DNA from 3 places in the Streptomyces sp. NPDC048392 genome. Region 2 is predicted to be linked to each of the others. Evidence: riboswitches for the same ligand, from Rfam matches in the RefSeq annotation. Region 2 holds a riboswitch; each other region holds the start of a gene.
What was found. A riboswitch is a leader RNA that binds a small molecule or an ion and turns the genes downstream of it on or off. The one in region 2 is predicted to bind thiamine pyrophosphate.

Region 1 (4,385 bases), on a different contig from region 2:
GGCGAGGGCCGTGGTGACCGGCACGGACGCCACCAGGCCGATCGAGCCGACCAGTGTCCGCACGATCTCCTCCGCGACCAACTCGCTGTTGGCGACCGTCCCCACACCGCTCTGCGCGATCGAGAACAGCAGCAGCAGGGGCAGTGCGGCGCCCGCGTAGGCGAGGACGAGCGTGTTCACCACCGAGGCGATGTGGTCGCGGCCGATGCGGATGCCCGCGCGGTACAGGCCGCGCCAGCCCATCGTCGGGTCGGCCTCGTGCAGTTCCCAGACCGCCGACGTCTGAGTGACCGTCACGTCGTCGAGCACACCGAGCGAACCGATGATGACCCCGGCGAGGAGCAGACCGCTCATGTCGATCGACGGATACAGACCGTGGATCAGGCCGGTGTTGTCGTCCGTGTTACCGGTGAGCGCGGCCCAGCCGATGAACAGCGATCCGAGAACACCGATCAGCAGCAGCGAGATCAGGGTGCCGAGCACCGCCACGGAGGTGCGGGCCGACAGTCCGTGGCACAGATACAACGCGATCAGCATGATGGCGCTGGACCCGATCACCGCCACGACCAGTGGATTCGAGCCCTGCAGGATCGACGGCAGGATGAAGAAGTTCAGCAGCAGGAAGCTGATGGCCAGCGAGACCAGCGCCATCAGGCCACGCAGTCGTCCGACGGCCACGACGGCAAGCGCGAAGACGCCGGCGAGCAGGGCCAGGGGGAGCCGACGGTTGATGTCGGTCACCGAGTACTGCAGGTCCTTGGGCGCGGAGGGCTCGTAGGCGACCACCACCTTCTGGCCCTCGTGCAACTGCCGTGACTGGTCCGGCTGCACGATCTCGTCGAACGTACGGCCCTTGCCCTCGCCGGTGTCGACGCGGATGGTCGCCCGCTTGCAGTCGCCGGTCGCCTGCCGCACCGCGGAGGAACCCTCGGCGGTGGACGTGTCGCCGGTCGGAGTGCCGCCCGACGCGTTGACGGACTGGCAGCTCAGCTGGACCACCTTGGTGACCGTGGCCTGCTGTGTCTGCCGGTCGAAGCCGACCCCGGTGCGCTCGTGCGGCGGCGCACCGCCCGGCCACAGCACCGCGAGCCCGACCAGCACGGCGGCGGCGAAGGGGATCAGAATGGCGGCGATGACCTTCCGCAGATGACGGGAGACAGGAGCCGCCGGCCCGTGACTGTGTGCGTGCGAATGCCCGTGCCCGCCGCCGGCGTTGTGCCCGCCGTCCGCACCGTGTCCTTCGCCCGCACCGTGTCCGTAGCTCGCGCCGTGAGCGCCGACGGGGGCGTGGCCGGCCGCACGGCCGTCGCCCTCTTCGGCGTTCGGTCCGCGGCGGGGTCCGTGCGGCGGAAACGGGGGATGCTGCGGTGTGGTCACCGCCCGATCATCGCAAGAACGAGGGGGGCCCTCTGTTCACCGCGCCCGAATGGGCGCTAGCGTGGAGGCACCTTTGTACACGCGGGAGCTCGGAGCACCGGGCTGAGAGGGCGCTGACCTCCGTCCCAGCGATGTTTCACGGGAAACGTCACCGAAGTCGAGTGATGTATCCCACGAGGCGTCGTCGGACGGAAGCCGCTGCGTCGACCGCCGAACCTGTTACCGGGTAATGCCGGCGTAGGGAGTAGGTCTCATGACCATCAAGGACGCACGCACGCCTGCCTCCGAGCAGAACTCCGAGCGGGGCTCCGCCCAGGAGGATGCCGCGGAGGCCGCGGAGGCCGGGAAGTCCACCGGCTGGCACAAGGCGTACATCGAGGGCTCACGCTCCGATCTGCGGGTGCCGGTCCGTCAGGTGCACCTCACCAACGGGCAGTCGGTCACGCTGTACGACACCTCGGGCCCGTACACCGATCCACTCGTCGACACCGATGTCCGCAGGGGACTGTCGCCGCTCCGGGAGAACTGGATCATCGCCCGCGGAGACACCGAGGAGTACGCGGGTCGTCCGGTCCGCCCCGAGGACGACGGGATCAAACACACCTCGCCGCGCGGCGGCCTGCGCAACCTCGACGCCGTCTTCCCCGGACGCCCGCGCCAACCGCGCCGGGGCCGGGACGGCAGCGCGGTGACGCAGCTCGCGTACGCACGCCGGGGCGAGATCACCCCGGAGATGGAGTACGTGGCCCTCCGGGAGAACGTTTCGCCCGAAGTGGTCCGCGAGGAGATCGCGGCCGGACGCGCCGTGCTGCCCGCCAACGTCAACCACCCCGAAATCGAACCGATGATCATCGGCAAGCGGTTCCTGGTGAAGGTCAACGCCAACATCGGCAACTCGGCGGTGACGTCCTCCATCGAGGAGGAGGTCGACAAGATGACCTGGGCGACCCGGTGGGGCGCCGACACGGTCATGGACCTCTCCACCGGCCGCAACATCCACACCACTCGCGAGTGGGTCCTGCGCAACTCCCCCGTCCCCATCGGAACCGTGCCGCTCTACCAGGCCCTGGAAAAGGTCGACGGGCGGGCCGAGGAGCTTACGTGGGAGATCTACAAGGACACCGTGATCGAACAGGCCGAGCAGGGTGTGGACTACATGACGGTCCACGCGGGCGTGCGCCTGGCGTACGTACCGCTGACCGCGAACCGCAAGACCGGCATCGTCTCGCGCGGTGGCTCGATCATGGCGGCGTGGTGCCTGGCACACCACAAGGAGTCGTTCCTGTACGAGAACTTCGAGGAACTCTGCGAGATCCTCGCCGCCTACGACGTCACGTACTCCCTCGGCGACGGCCTGCGTCCGGGGTCGATCGCGGACGCCAACGACGAGGCCCAGTTCGCCGAGTTGCGCACCCTCGGGGAACTCAACCGGATCGCCAGGCGTTGCAACGTACAGACCATGATCGAGGGCCCGGGCCATGTCCCGATGCACAAGATCAAGGAGAACATCGACCTTCAGCAGGAGATCTGCGATGAAGCCCCGTTCTATACGCTCGGCCCGCTGACGACGGACGTCGCGCCGGCGTACGACCACATCACCTCCGGTATCGGTGCCGCGATGATCGCCTGGTGGGGCACGGCCATGCTCTGCTACGTCACGCCCAAGGAGCACCTGGGCCTGCCCAACCGTGACGACGTCAAGACCGGCGTCATCACCTACAAGATCGCCGCCCATGCCGCCGACCTCGCCAAGGGGCACCCGGGTGCGCAGGAGTGGGACGACGCACTGTCGGACGCCCGGTTCGAGTTCCGGTGGGAGGACCAGTTCGCCCTGGCTCTCGACCCGGACACGGCGCGGGAGTTCCACGACGAGACACTGCCGGCCGAGCCCGCCAAGACGGCCCACTTCTGCTCCATGTGCGGGCCCAAGTTCTGCTCGATGAAGATCAGCCAAAGCATCACGGAGCGGTTCGGTGGTGCGGCGGCCGAGGGGGCCTCTCCCGAGGAGGTCGCCGAGGGGATGCTCCAGAAGTCGAGGGAGTTCGCCGCGAGCGGCAACCGGGTGTACCTGCCACTGGCGGAGTAGCCCTCACCCGGCGGCACGGCCCGGACCTCAGGAAGGAGGCGCGGGCCGTGCCACTCCGAACGGGTTGTCGATCACGTGACGCCGGAATCCGTCCGGCCCCCGGAGGGTCGCGTCGGACCCTGCGAACGCTGCTGGTCGAGCTGTGCGCGACGTCGCGGAGTGGCCGCGCCTGACCATCCCTCCGATTCCCGGAGCGAGTGATCTTCCGGGAGAACGCACTGATCGGCAGCGTGGTCGAGAGCGGAGAGGGCGGGTCGGCCTCTCCCCGTCCGGGGTCTCTCTCGGCAGACTGGACGTATGACAGCCATCTCCCTGAGCAAGGGTGCCAACGTCGCCGTCGACTCCCCCGCGGTGCGGGTCGAACTCGTGTGGTCCGGCGGGCCGGGCGTACCCGAGGTCGACACCTCCGCGCTGCTGCTCACCTCGGCCGGACGGGTGCGGGACGACGGTGACTTCGTCTTCTACAACCAACCGCGTCACACGTCCGGCGCGGTGCGGCACCTGGGCAGGCGGGGCGGCCCCGGTGCGAGCGCGGGTGTCACGACCGACGCCGTCGAGGTGGACCTGAGTGCGGTGGAGGCGTCCGTCGAACGCATCGTCCTGTGCGCCTCGGCGGACGGCGGCACCTTCGGCCGGGTGCCGGGGCTGTCACTGCGCTTGCTGGACGCCGCGAGCGGCACCGGACTGGCCCGGTTCGACATCACGGCCGGGACGGAGACCGCGCTGGTCGGCGGCGAGTTGTACCGGCGCCAGGGGAAGTGGAAGTTCCGCGCGGTCGGACAGGGGTACGCCTCAGGACTCGCGGGGCTGGCCACCGACTTCGGCATCACCGTGGACGACACTCCCCCCGTGGCTGCCGCCGCCCCCGCGACCGCCCCGCCGACGGCAACGACTCCCCCGACGCCCACGCCCACGCCACCGG
Region 2 (4,385 bases):
GTGCCCGACGTACCCGAACACGGCGGAGACCAGGACGACGACCAGGGGACCGCTCGGCTGGGCGGTCCCCTGTTCCGGGACGAGCCGTCCCACGACCGGCCCGCTCGCGACGAGCCGTATCGCGACCAGAATCCGTCGGCGCAGCCGTATGCGGCGGTGCCGCAGAATCCGGAGCCCATGTCCGACGCCCCGCAGCCGGCGCAGTCCCGGCCGTCGCCGCAGAAGAAGAGCGCGGGGCGCGACCTGGGTGCCGCGATAGGGGTCGGTGTCGGGCTCGGCGCGGTGGTCGTCGCGTCGCTGTTCGTCGTCAAGGCCGTCTTCGTCGGCGTGATCGCGGTCGCCGTCGTGGTGGGTCTGTGGGAGCTGACCAGGCGGCTGGAGGAGCGCAAGGGCATCAAGGCTCCCCTTGTGCCGCTCGCGATCGGCGGCGCGGCGATGGTGGTCGCCGGTTACGCGCGGGGCGCCGAGGGCGCGTGGGTCGCCATGGCGCTCACGGCGCTCGCGATCTTCGTGTGGCGGATGACCGAGCCGCCCGAGGGCTATCTCAGGGACGTCACGGCGGGCCTGTTCGCCGCGTTCTACGTGCCGTTCCTGGCCACGTTCGTCGCCATGATGCTGATGGCGGACGACGGTGCCTGGCGCGTCCTGGTCTTCCTGATACTGACGGTCGTCAGCGACACCGGGGCCTACGCCGTCGGCTGGCGCTTCGGCAGGACGAAGCTCGCCCCGCGCATCAGCCCCGGCAAGACCCGTGAGGGGCTGCTGGGAGGGGTGGGCTTCGCGATGGCGGCGGGCGCGCTGTGCATGCAGTTCCTGATCGACGACGGCAGCTGGTGGCAGGGCCTGCTGCTCGGCCTCGCGGTCGCCGTCAGCGCCACCCTGGGCGACCTCGGCGAGTCCATGATCAAGCGCGACCTAGGCATCAAGGACATGGGCACCCTCCTGCCGGGCCACGGCGGCATCATGGACCGCCTGGACTCCCTGCTGCCGACGGCACCGGTGGTGTGGCTGCTGCTGGTGGTCTTCGTCGGGTCCGGGTGACCCGGAACGGCTCCGGTGAACGGCCTCCGCCTCGACAGGGCGGAGGCCGTTCCCTTATGCCGCTGCCCGGTGATCCTCTACGGTTCCGGCATGGCGCAGGCGAGGCGGGGAGACGACGGCGGACACCACGGCGACCTGTCCTGCGTGTGGTGCGAGGCACCGCTCGACCAGGCGGGCCGACGCAGGGCACGCCGCTACCGCGGTCGCCGGCACCGCACGAAGCAGTACGTCACCACGGCCGTCGCCCTGGTCGCCGGCCTGTTCCGAGCCGCTCCGGGCCACCCGTCCGGATCTGCGACACTGGTACAGCCATGCCTAAGCCCGGAGAACTCACATTCGTCGCCCCCCGCGGAGCCAAGAAGCCGCCGCGGCATCTCGCCGACCTCACGCCCGCCGAGCGCAAGGAGGCTGTCGCCGCGATCGGTGAGAAGCCGTTTCGTGCGAAGCAGCTCTCGCAGCACTACTTCGCGCGGTACGCGCACGACCCCGAGCAGTGGACGGACATCCCGGCCGGCTCGCGCCAGGGGCTCAGGGAGGCGCTGCTGCCCGAGCTGATGAGGGTCGTGCGGCATCTGTCGACCGACGAGGGGACCACGCGCAAGACGCTGTGGAAGCTGTTCGACGGGACGCTCGTCGAGTCCGTCCTCATGCGCTACCCGGACCGGGTGACCATGTGCATCAGCTCCCAGGCCGGCTGCGGCATGAACTGCCCGTTCTGCGCCACCGGCCAGGCCGGCCTTGACCGGAACCTGTCGACCGCCGAGATCGTGCACCAGATCGTGGACGGCATGCGGGCGCTCAGGGACGGCGAGGTCCCGGGCGGGCCCGCGCGGCTCAGCAACATCGTCTTCATGGGCATGGGCGAGCCCCTCGCCAACTACAACCGCGTCACCGGCTCCATCCGTCGGCTCACCGACCCCGAGCCGGACGGCCTGGGGCTCTCCCAGCGCGGCATCACCGTCTCCACGGTCGGCCTCGTCCCCGCGGTCCACCGCTTCGCCGACGAGGGCTTCAGGTGCCGCCTCGCCATCTCGCTGCACGCGCCGGACGACGAGCTGCGCGACACCCTCGTCCCCGTCAACACGCGGTGGAAGGTCCGCGAGGTGCTGGACGCCGGCTTCGAGTACGCGGCGAAGTCCGGGCGCCGGCTGTCCATCGAGTACGCGCTGATCCGCGACATCAACGACCAGGCCTGGCGCGGCGACCGTCTCGGGCGGCTGCTCAGGGGCAAGCCCGTGCACGTCAACCTCATCCCGCTCAACCCCACGCCGGGCTCCAAGTGGACCGCCTCGCGGCCCGAGGACGAGAAGGCGTTCGTGGAGGCGATCGCGGCGCACGGTGTGCCGGTGACGATCCGGGACACCCGTGGGCAGGAGATCGACGGGGCGTGTGGTCAGCTCGCCGCGAGCGAGCGGTAACCTGACCGGCGGCAGTACACCTTCACAGTCGGCACATCGTCATAGTCGCCATATCTTCATACGTCAGTACATCTTCATATTCCGACAGGGGAGCGCCACAGCGCTGAGAGTGCGGCAACCGGCCGCAGACCCTCCGAACCTGGCCCAGGTCATTCTGGGTAGGGAGATCGGTCATCACTCGAGCTGCTGCGCCCTGCCCGTGACCCTCACCAGGGGTTTCGGGCGGGGCCGCGTCTTCTCCTGGTCACCCAGGAGGAATCAGTGAGCATCACCAAGAAGGTCAGTGTCCTCGCCGTCGGCCTCGGTATGGTCGGCACCCTGGCCGCCTGCGGATCGTCGTCCGACGACACCGGGCACGGCTCCGGGGACTCCAGGACCGTGACCCTCGTCAGTCACGACTCGTGGGCCGTGTCGAAGGACGTCATCGCCGCCTTCGAGAAGAACTCCGGCTACAAGGTCAAGGTCCTGGAGGACGGCGACGCCGGGCAGGCCGTCAACAAGGCCATCCTCACCAAGGACAACCCGCAGGGCGACGTCTTCTTCGGCGTCGACAACACGCTGCTGTCCCGCGCGCTCGACAACGGGCTGTTCCAGCCGTACGAGGCGAAGGGCCTGGACCTGGTCCTGCCCCGGTACCGGGCCGATCAGGACAAGCACCGGGTCACTCCCGTCGACACCGGCGACATCTGCGTCAACTACGACAAGGCGTACTTCGACAAGCACGGTCTGACCCCGCCGAAGTCCTTCGACGACCTGGTCGAGCCCGAGTACAAGGACCTGCTCGTCACCGAGAACGCGGGCAGCTCCTCGCCCGGCCTCGGCTTCCTGCTCGGCACCGCCGCCCGGTACGGGGACGACGGCTGGCAGGACTACTGGAAGAAGCTCAAGGCGAACGGGGTCAAGGTCGTCGACGGCTGGGAGCAGGCGTACAACGAGGAGTTCTCCGGGTCGTCCGGCGGCAAGAAGGCCAAGGGCGACCGTCCGCTCGTCGTCTCCTACGCCTCCTCGCCGCCCGCCGAGGTCGTCTACGCCGACCCGCAGCCGGCCACCGCGCCGACGGGCGTCGCCGACGGCACCTGCTTCCGGCAGGTCGAGTACGCGGGCCTGCTCAGCAACGCCGAGAACCCCGGGGGCGGCAAGGCGCTCCTCGACTTCATGCTGAGCAAGACCTTCCAGGACGACATGCCGCTGAACATGTTCGTCTACCCGGTGCGGGAGGGCGCGCAGGTTCCCGAGTCGTTCCGGAAGTTCGGGCCGCAGGCGCAGGACCCGGAGACCCTGGACCCGGCGAAGATCGCCGACAACCGCGACCAGTGGGTCAAGTCGTGGACCTCGCTCGTACTGAAGTGACCGGAGCGACCGGGCCGGGCAGGAAGAAGGCCCCGCGTGGAAGCCGTCGGGGGAGTGCGGTGCGGCTCGCCCTGATGGCCGGGCCCGTCGCGTTCTTCGCGGTGTTCTTCGCCTATCCTGTCGCCGCGATCGTCGCACGCGGTCTGAAGGCCGACGGCGTCTGGCGGCTCGGCCGGATCGGGGACGTGCTCGCGCAGTCCGACGTGCGGCACGTGCTGTGGTTCACCACCTGGCAGGCGCTGGCCTCCACCGCGCTCACGCTGCTGATCGCGCTGCCCGGCGCGTATGTCTTCGCCCGCTTCGACTTCCCCGGCAAACAGGTCCTGCGGGCCGTGGTGACCGTGCCGTTCGTACTGCCGACGGTCGTCGTGGGGACGGCGTTCCTCGCGTTGGTCGGGCGCGGCGGGCTGCTGGACGAGCTGTGGGGCGTACGCCTGGACACCACGGTGTGGGCCATCCTGCTCGCGCACGTCTTCTTCAACTACGCCGTCGTCGTCCGCACCGTCGGCGGCCTCTGGTCGCAGCTCGACCCGCGGCAGGAGGAGGCGGCGCGGATGCTCGGCGCCTCACGGCTCA
Region 3 (4,385 bases), on a different contig from region 2:
ACAGGTAGAGCCGGGCGTCGGCGAGCCGGGCGCGGGCGGTGGTCGGAGCGGTGTCGGGCATGTGGCGGTCCCCCGGTTCGGTGGCGTGGGCCCACTGCGGGCCGCGCGATCTTGGCATACGGGCAGCGGCGCGCCCCCGGCCGGCCCCGGCGGCGGCCGGCCGTCGGCGACGGGCCGTGGACGGCCCGCCGCCGACGGTACGGCGGCGGCAGCACGTCGCGGCCGTGGCCTGCGAGCCGCGGACCCTGCTGGACAGCGCTGAGGACCGTGCGGGTCCCCGGCGCCCGTGGGCCCGCGGCGCGCAGGCCGGGAGGTGTGGCGGGCCGGGAGGTGTGGCGGGCCGGCGGTGGGCCGGGTCAGACGGCGAGCGCCTGGGCGCGGCGCTTCACCTCCGTACCACGGTTCTCACTCAGGGCCTGGACGGGGGTGCCGGGCAGGCTCGGGTCGGGCGTGAAGAGCCACTCCAGCATCTCCTCGGCCGTGAAGCCGTCGTCCCGCAGCAGCGTCAGGGTCCCGACCAGGCCCTTGACGACCTTGTCCTCGTCGATGAAGGCCGCGGGGATGTGCAGCGCGCGGTTCTCACCGCGGCGTACGGCGATGAGCTGGCCTTCCTTGATCAGCTGGCGTACGCGGGTCACCTCGACGCCGAGCATCTCGGCGATGTCGGGAACGGTGAGCCAGGCAGGCACGAGAGCCTCGGTCTTTGCGTCAATCTCGGTCACGCCTCAAGCCTGCCATCTGGCGCTGACAGTCGGAAACCGGACTACGCCGTGGCCGCCGTGGCCGCCTTCAGCGGCCTCGCCGGGTCGGTCAGCAGGTCCGGGTCCATCGCCGTACCCGCCTGGATCAGCCGTCTGCCCTGTGCGAGGTCACGGGGGCGGCCCACCGCCAGCAGAGCGACCAGGCGGCCCTCGCGCAGCCAGCAGACCGTCCACGCCGGGAGCGAGGGCCCGCCGCGCCACAGGGTGGTGTCGGCGGCCGTGTGATGACCGGCGTACTGGACGAAGCGGCCGAACTGCTCGGACCAGAAGTACGGCACCGGGTCGTAGGCCGCCGGGGCCTCACCGCCCGGTGCGCCGACGATGTCCGCGGCGACCGTGCGCGGACCCTGGAGGGCGTTGTCCCAGTGGTGCACCAGCAGCCGCTCGCCGTAGCGGGCGGAGGGGAACGAGGCGCAGTCGCCGACCGCGTGGACGTCCGGTGCGGAGGTGCGCAGGCGGTCGTCGGCCAGGACCTCGCCGTGCGGACCGAGGGCGATGCCGGAGCCCGCCAGCCAGGCGGTGGCCGGACGGGCGCCGATCCCGACGACGACCGCGCCGGCGGGCAGCCGCGTGCCGTCGTCGAGGACGACCCGGCCGGACTCGCCGGGTCCGCCGGGCTCGACGCGTTCCACGCGCGCGTGGGTGCGCAGTTCGGCGCCCGCGTCGGCGTACCAGGCGGTCATCGGCGCGGCGACCTCGGCGGGCAGCACGCCGGCGAGGGGACGGTCGGCGGCCTCCACCACCGTCACCGCGCATCCCGCCTCGCGCGCGGCGGTGGCGAACTCGGCGCCGATCCAGCCCGCCCCGACGACCACGACGTCGTGCTGTTCGGCGAGCACCGGGCGCAGCCGTTCGGCGTCGTCCAGGGTGCGCAGCAGGTGTACGCCGGGCACGCCCTCGGCACCGGGCAGCCGGACCGGTTCGGCGCCGGTCGCGAGGACGAGGGCGTCGTACGGCACGGGCCCCTGGGAGGTGTCCAGGACGTGCGCGCCGGGGTGGACGCCGAGGGCCTCGCAGCCCAGCCGCAGGGTGACGCCGAGTGCCTCGAAGTCGACGTCGAAGGCGGACCCCTCGGCGGTGCCGAGCAGGACGGCCTTGGACAGCGGAGGACGGTCGTACGGTGGGTGCGGTTCCGCACCGATCAGGGTCACGGCGCCCGTGAAGCCCTGTTCCCGCAGGGCGACCGCGGTCTGCACGCCCGCCATCCCGGCGCCCACCACGACCGCACGGCGCTCCGTGTCCGCCGCCGGTCCCCGTCCCCGTTCCCGCGTCTGCTCGCTCACCTGATCACCATAGACATCTGGCAGAGGGTCAGTCAGCGCTCGTGCGCGGTGAGCTGATCCACAACGCGCGTTCCGCTGCCCGGCTGCGACTCCCGCACCCAGGCCCCCGTCCAGTCGCACACGCCCGTCCGGCAGCTCGACGACCGCGGACACGCGGTGCCCCGACGACGTGCTGCCGTCGGTCCCGGACCACACGTACCGCGAGTCGAGGCGGTCGCCTTCCCCGGTGCCCACCGGGCGGCCGCGGACGACGTCACCGCCGGGGTACTCGGCCCACACGGCACCGTCCCGTTCGTGGCAGGTGGACCGGGTGAGTGTGCCCACCCGGCCGGCGACGGGGGCGAGGGCGAGAGCGCCGAGTGAACGCACCACGGGCGGAGGTTCCCCTACACGTGCGATGCGCCGCGGGCTAGGGTGGCCCACGTAAAGCACTCGCGGGAGCCCGGACGCACCGGGCTGAGAGGGAGGCTGGCGGCCTCCGACCGTACGAACCTGATCCGGGTCATGCCGGCGAAGGGAGGGGCTGGACGCCCATGTCGTCTTCACCGCACACGCCGTCCGCGCCACACACGCCGTGTACGCCGCACATCCCGTCCACCGCCGCACCGCACCGGTCGCACACGTCCCGTACGCCCGACGTGCTCGTCGTCGGCGGCGGAATCGTCGGGCTGGTCACGGCCTGGCGGGCCGCGCAGCGCGGGCTGGTCACGGCCCTCGCGGACCCCGAGCCGGGCGGCGGGGCGGCCCAGGTGGCGGCCGGGATGCTGGCCGCCGTCACGGAGCTGCACCACGGCGAGCAGACGCTGCTCGCGCTGAACCTCGCCTCGGCCCGCCGCTACCCGGAGTTCGCGGCCGAGCTGACCGACCTGACCGGGCGCGACCTCGGTTACCGCCGCTGCGGCACACTCGCCGTCGCGCTGGACGCCGACGACCGCGCCCACCTGCGCGAACTGCACGCGCTCCAGCAGCGCTCCGGCCTGGAGTCGGAGTGGCTTTCGGGGCGCGAGTGCCGACGTCTGGAGCCGATGCTCGCGCCGGGCGTGCGCGGGGGGCTCCGGGTGGACGGCGACCACCAGATCGACCCCCGGCGCCTCGCCCGCGCGCTGGTGGCCGCCTGTGAGAACGCGGGCGTGGTCTTCCATGGGGTGTGGGCCGAGCGGCTCACCGTGGGGCGCGGTGACCGGGTCACGGGGGTCGTCACCGCCGACGGGACCGCGCTGGAGGCCGGGCAGGTGGTGCTGGCCGGGGGCAGCCTGAGCGGGCGGCTCACGGGCGTGCCGGAAGCGGTACTGCCGCCGGTGCGGCCCGTGAAGGGCCAGGTGCTGCGGCTCACCATGCCGGGGACGCACGGGCCGCTGCTGAGCCGGACGGTGCGTGCCGTGGTGCGCGGCAACCCCCTCTACCTGGTGCCCCGGGAGAGCGGCGAGCTGGTCGTCGGCGCCACCAGCGAGGAGCTGGGCTGGGACACGACGGTCACCGCGGGCGGTGTCTACGAGCTGCTGCGCGACGCCCACGAGCTGGTCCCCGGCATCACGGAGCTGCCCCTGACGGAGACCCGCGCGGGTCTGCGCCCCGCCTCCCCGGACAACGCCCCGCTGCTCGGCCCGACCGGCCTCGACGGTCTGCTGCTGGCCACCGGGCACTACCGCAACGGCGTCCTGCTCACCCCCGTCACGGGTGACGTCATGGCGCACGCCCTGACCACCGGAGAGCTGCCGGAGGAGGCCCGCCCCTTCACCCCCCTGCGCTTCGGTGCCGCACCCGCACTCCCGGAACTCTCGGAGCAGCCCGCATGAAGATCTCCGTCAACGGCGAGCCGCGCGAGGTGGCTCCCGGCACGGCCCTGGACGCTCTGGTGGGCACGCTCACCCCGGCGCCGTCCGCAGTGGCCGCGGCCCTGAACGAGACCGTCGTCCCGCGCGCACAGTGGCCCGCCACCGCCCTGGCCGACGGCGACCGCGTCGAAGTGCTCACCGCCGTCCAGGGAGGCTGACCATGGCCGACGATTCCCTTGTCCTCGGCGGCACGTCGTACGGATCCCGCCTGATCATGGGTACGGGCGGCGCGCCCAGCCTGGACGTGCTGGAGCACGCCCTGGTGGCCTCCGGCACGGAGCTGACGACCGTCGCGATGCGGCGGGTGAACACCTCGGTGCACGGGTCCGTGCTGTCCGTCCTCGACCGGCTCGGCATTCGCGTACTGCCGAACACGGCCGGCTGCTTCACCGCCGGGGAGGCGGTGCTCACCGCGCGGCTCGCACGCGAGGCACTCGGCACGGACCTGGTCAAGCTGGAGGTCATCGCCGACGAGCGCACGCTGCTGCCGGACCCGGTCGAGCTGC

Region 1: another riboswitch for thiamine pyrophosphate. It lies ahead of thiC (phosphomethylpyrimidine synthase ThiC); the one in region 2 lies ahead of ACGFYH_RS14060 (thiamine ABC transporter substrate binding subunit).
Region 3: another riboswitch for thiamine pyrophosphate. It lies ahead of thiO (glycine oxidase ThiO); the one in region 2 lies ahead of ACGFYH_RS14060 (thiamine ABC transporter substrate binding subunit).

Annotation. Positions count from the first base shown of each region.
Region 1 is NZ_JBICYB010000011.1:73,413-77,797, forward strand. It holds gene ACGFYH_RS17290 (YibE/F family protein) at 1-1,377, opposite strand, end outside; TPP riboswitch at 1,449-1,638, shown strand; gene thiC (phosphomethylpyrimidine synthase ThiC) at 1,631-3,463, shown strand; gene ACGFYH_RS17300 (VWA domain-containing protein) at 3,761-4,385, shown strand, end outside.
Region 2 is NZ_JBICYB010000008.1:55,981-60,365, reverse strand. It holds gene ACGFYH_RS14070 (phosphatidate cytidylyltransferase) at 1-1,041, shown strand, start outside; gene rlmN (23S rRNA (adenine(2503)-C(2))-methyltransferase RlmN) at 1,353-2,459, shown strand; TPP riboswitch at 2,536-2,642, shown strand; gene ACGFYH_RS14060 (thiamine ABC transporter substrate binding subunit) at 2,721-3,809, shown strand; gene ACGFYH_RS14055 (ABC transporter permease) at 3,785-4,385, shown strand, end outside.
Region 3 is NZ_JBICYB010000001.1:605,923-610,307, reverse strand. It holds gene thiE (thiamine phosphate synthase) at 1-61, opposite strand, end outside; gene ACGFYH_RS02640 (Rv2175c family DNA-binding protein) at 357-722, opposite strand; gene ACGFYH_RS02635 (NAD(P)/FAD-dependent oxidoreductase) at 764-2,044, opposite strand; TPP riboswitch at 2,469-2,580, shown strand; gene thiO (glycine oxidase ThiO) at 2,578-3,840, shown strand; gene thiS (sulfur carrier protein ThiS) at 3,837-4,037, shown strand; gene ACGFYH_RS02620 (thiazole synthase) at 4,040-4,385, shown strand, end outside.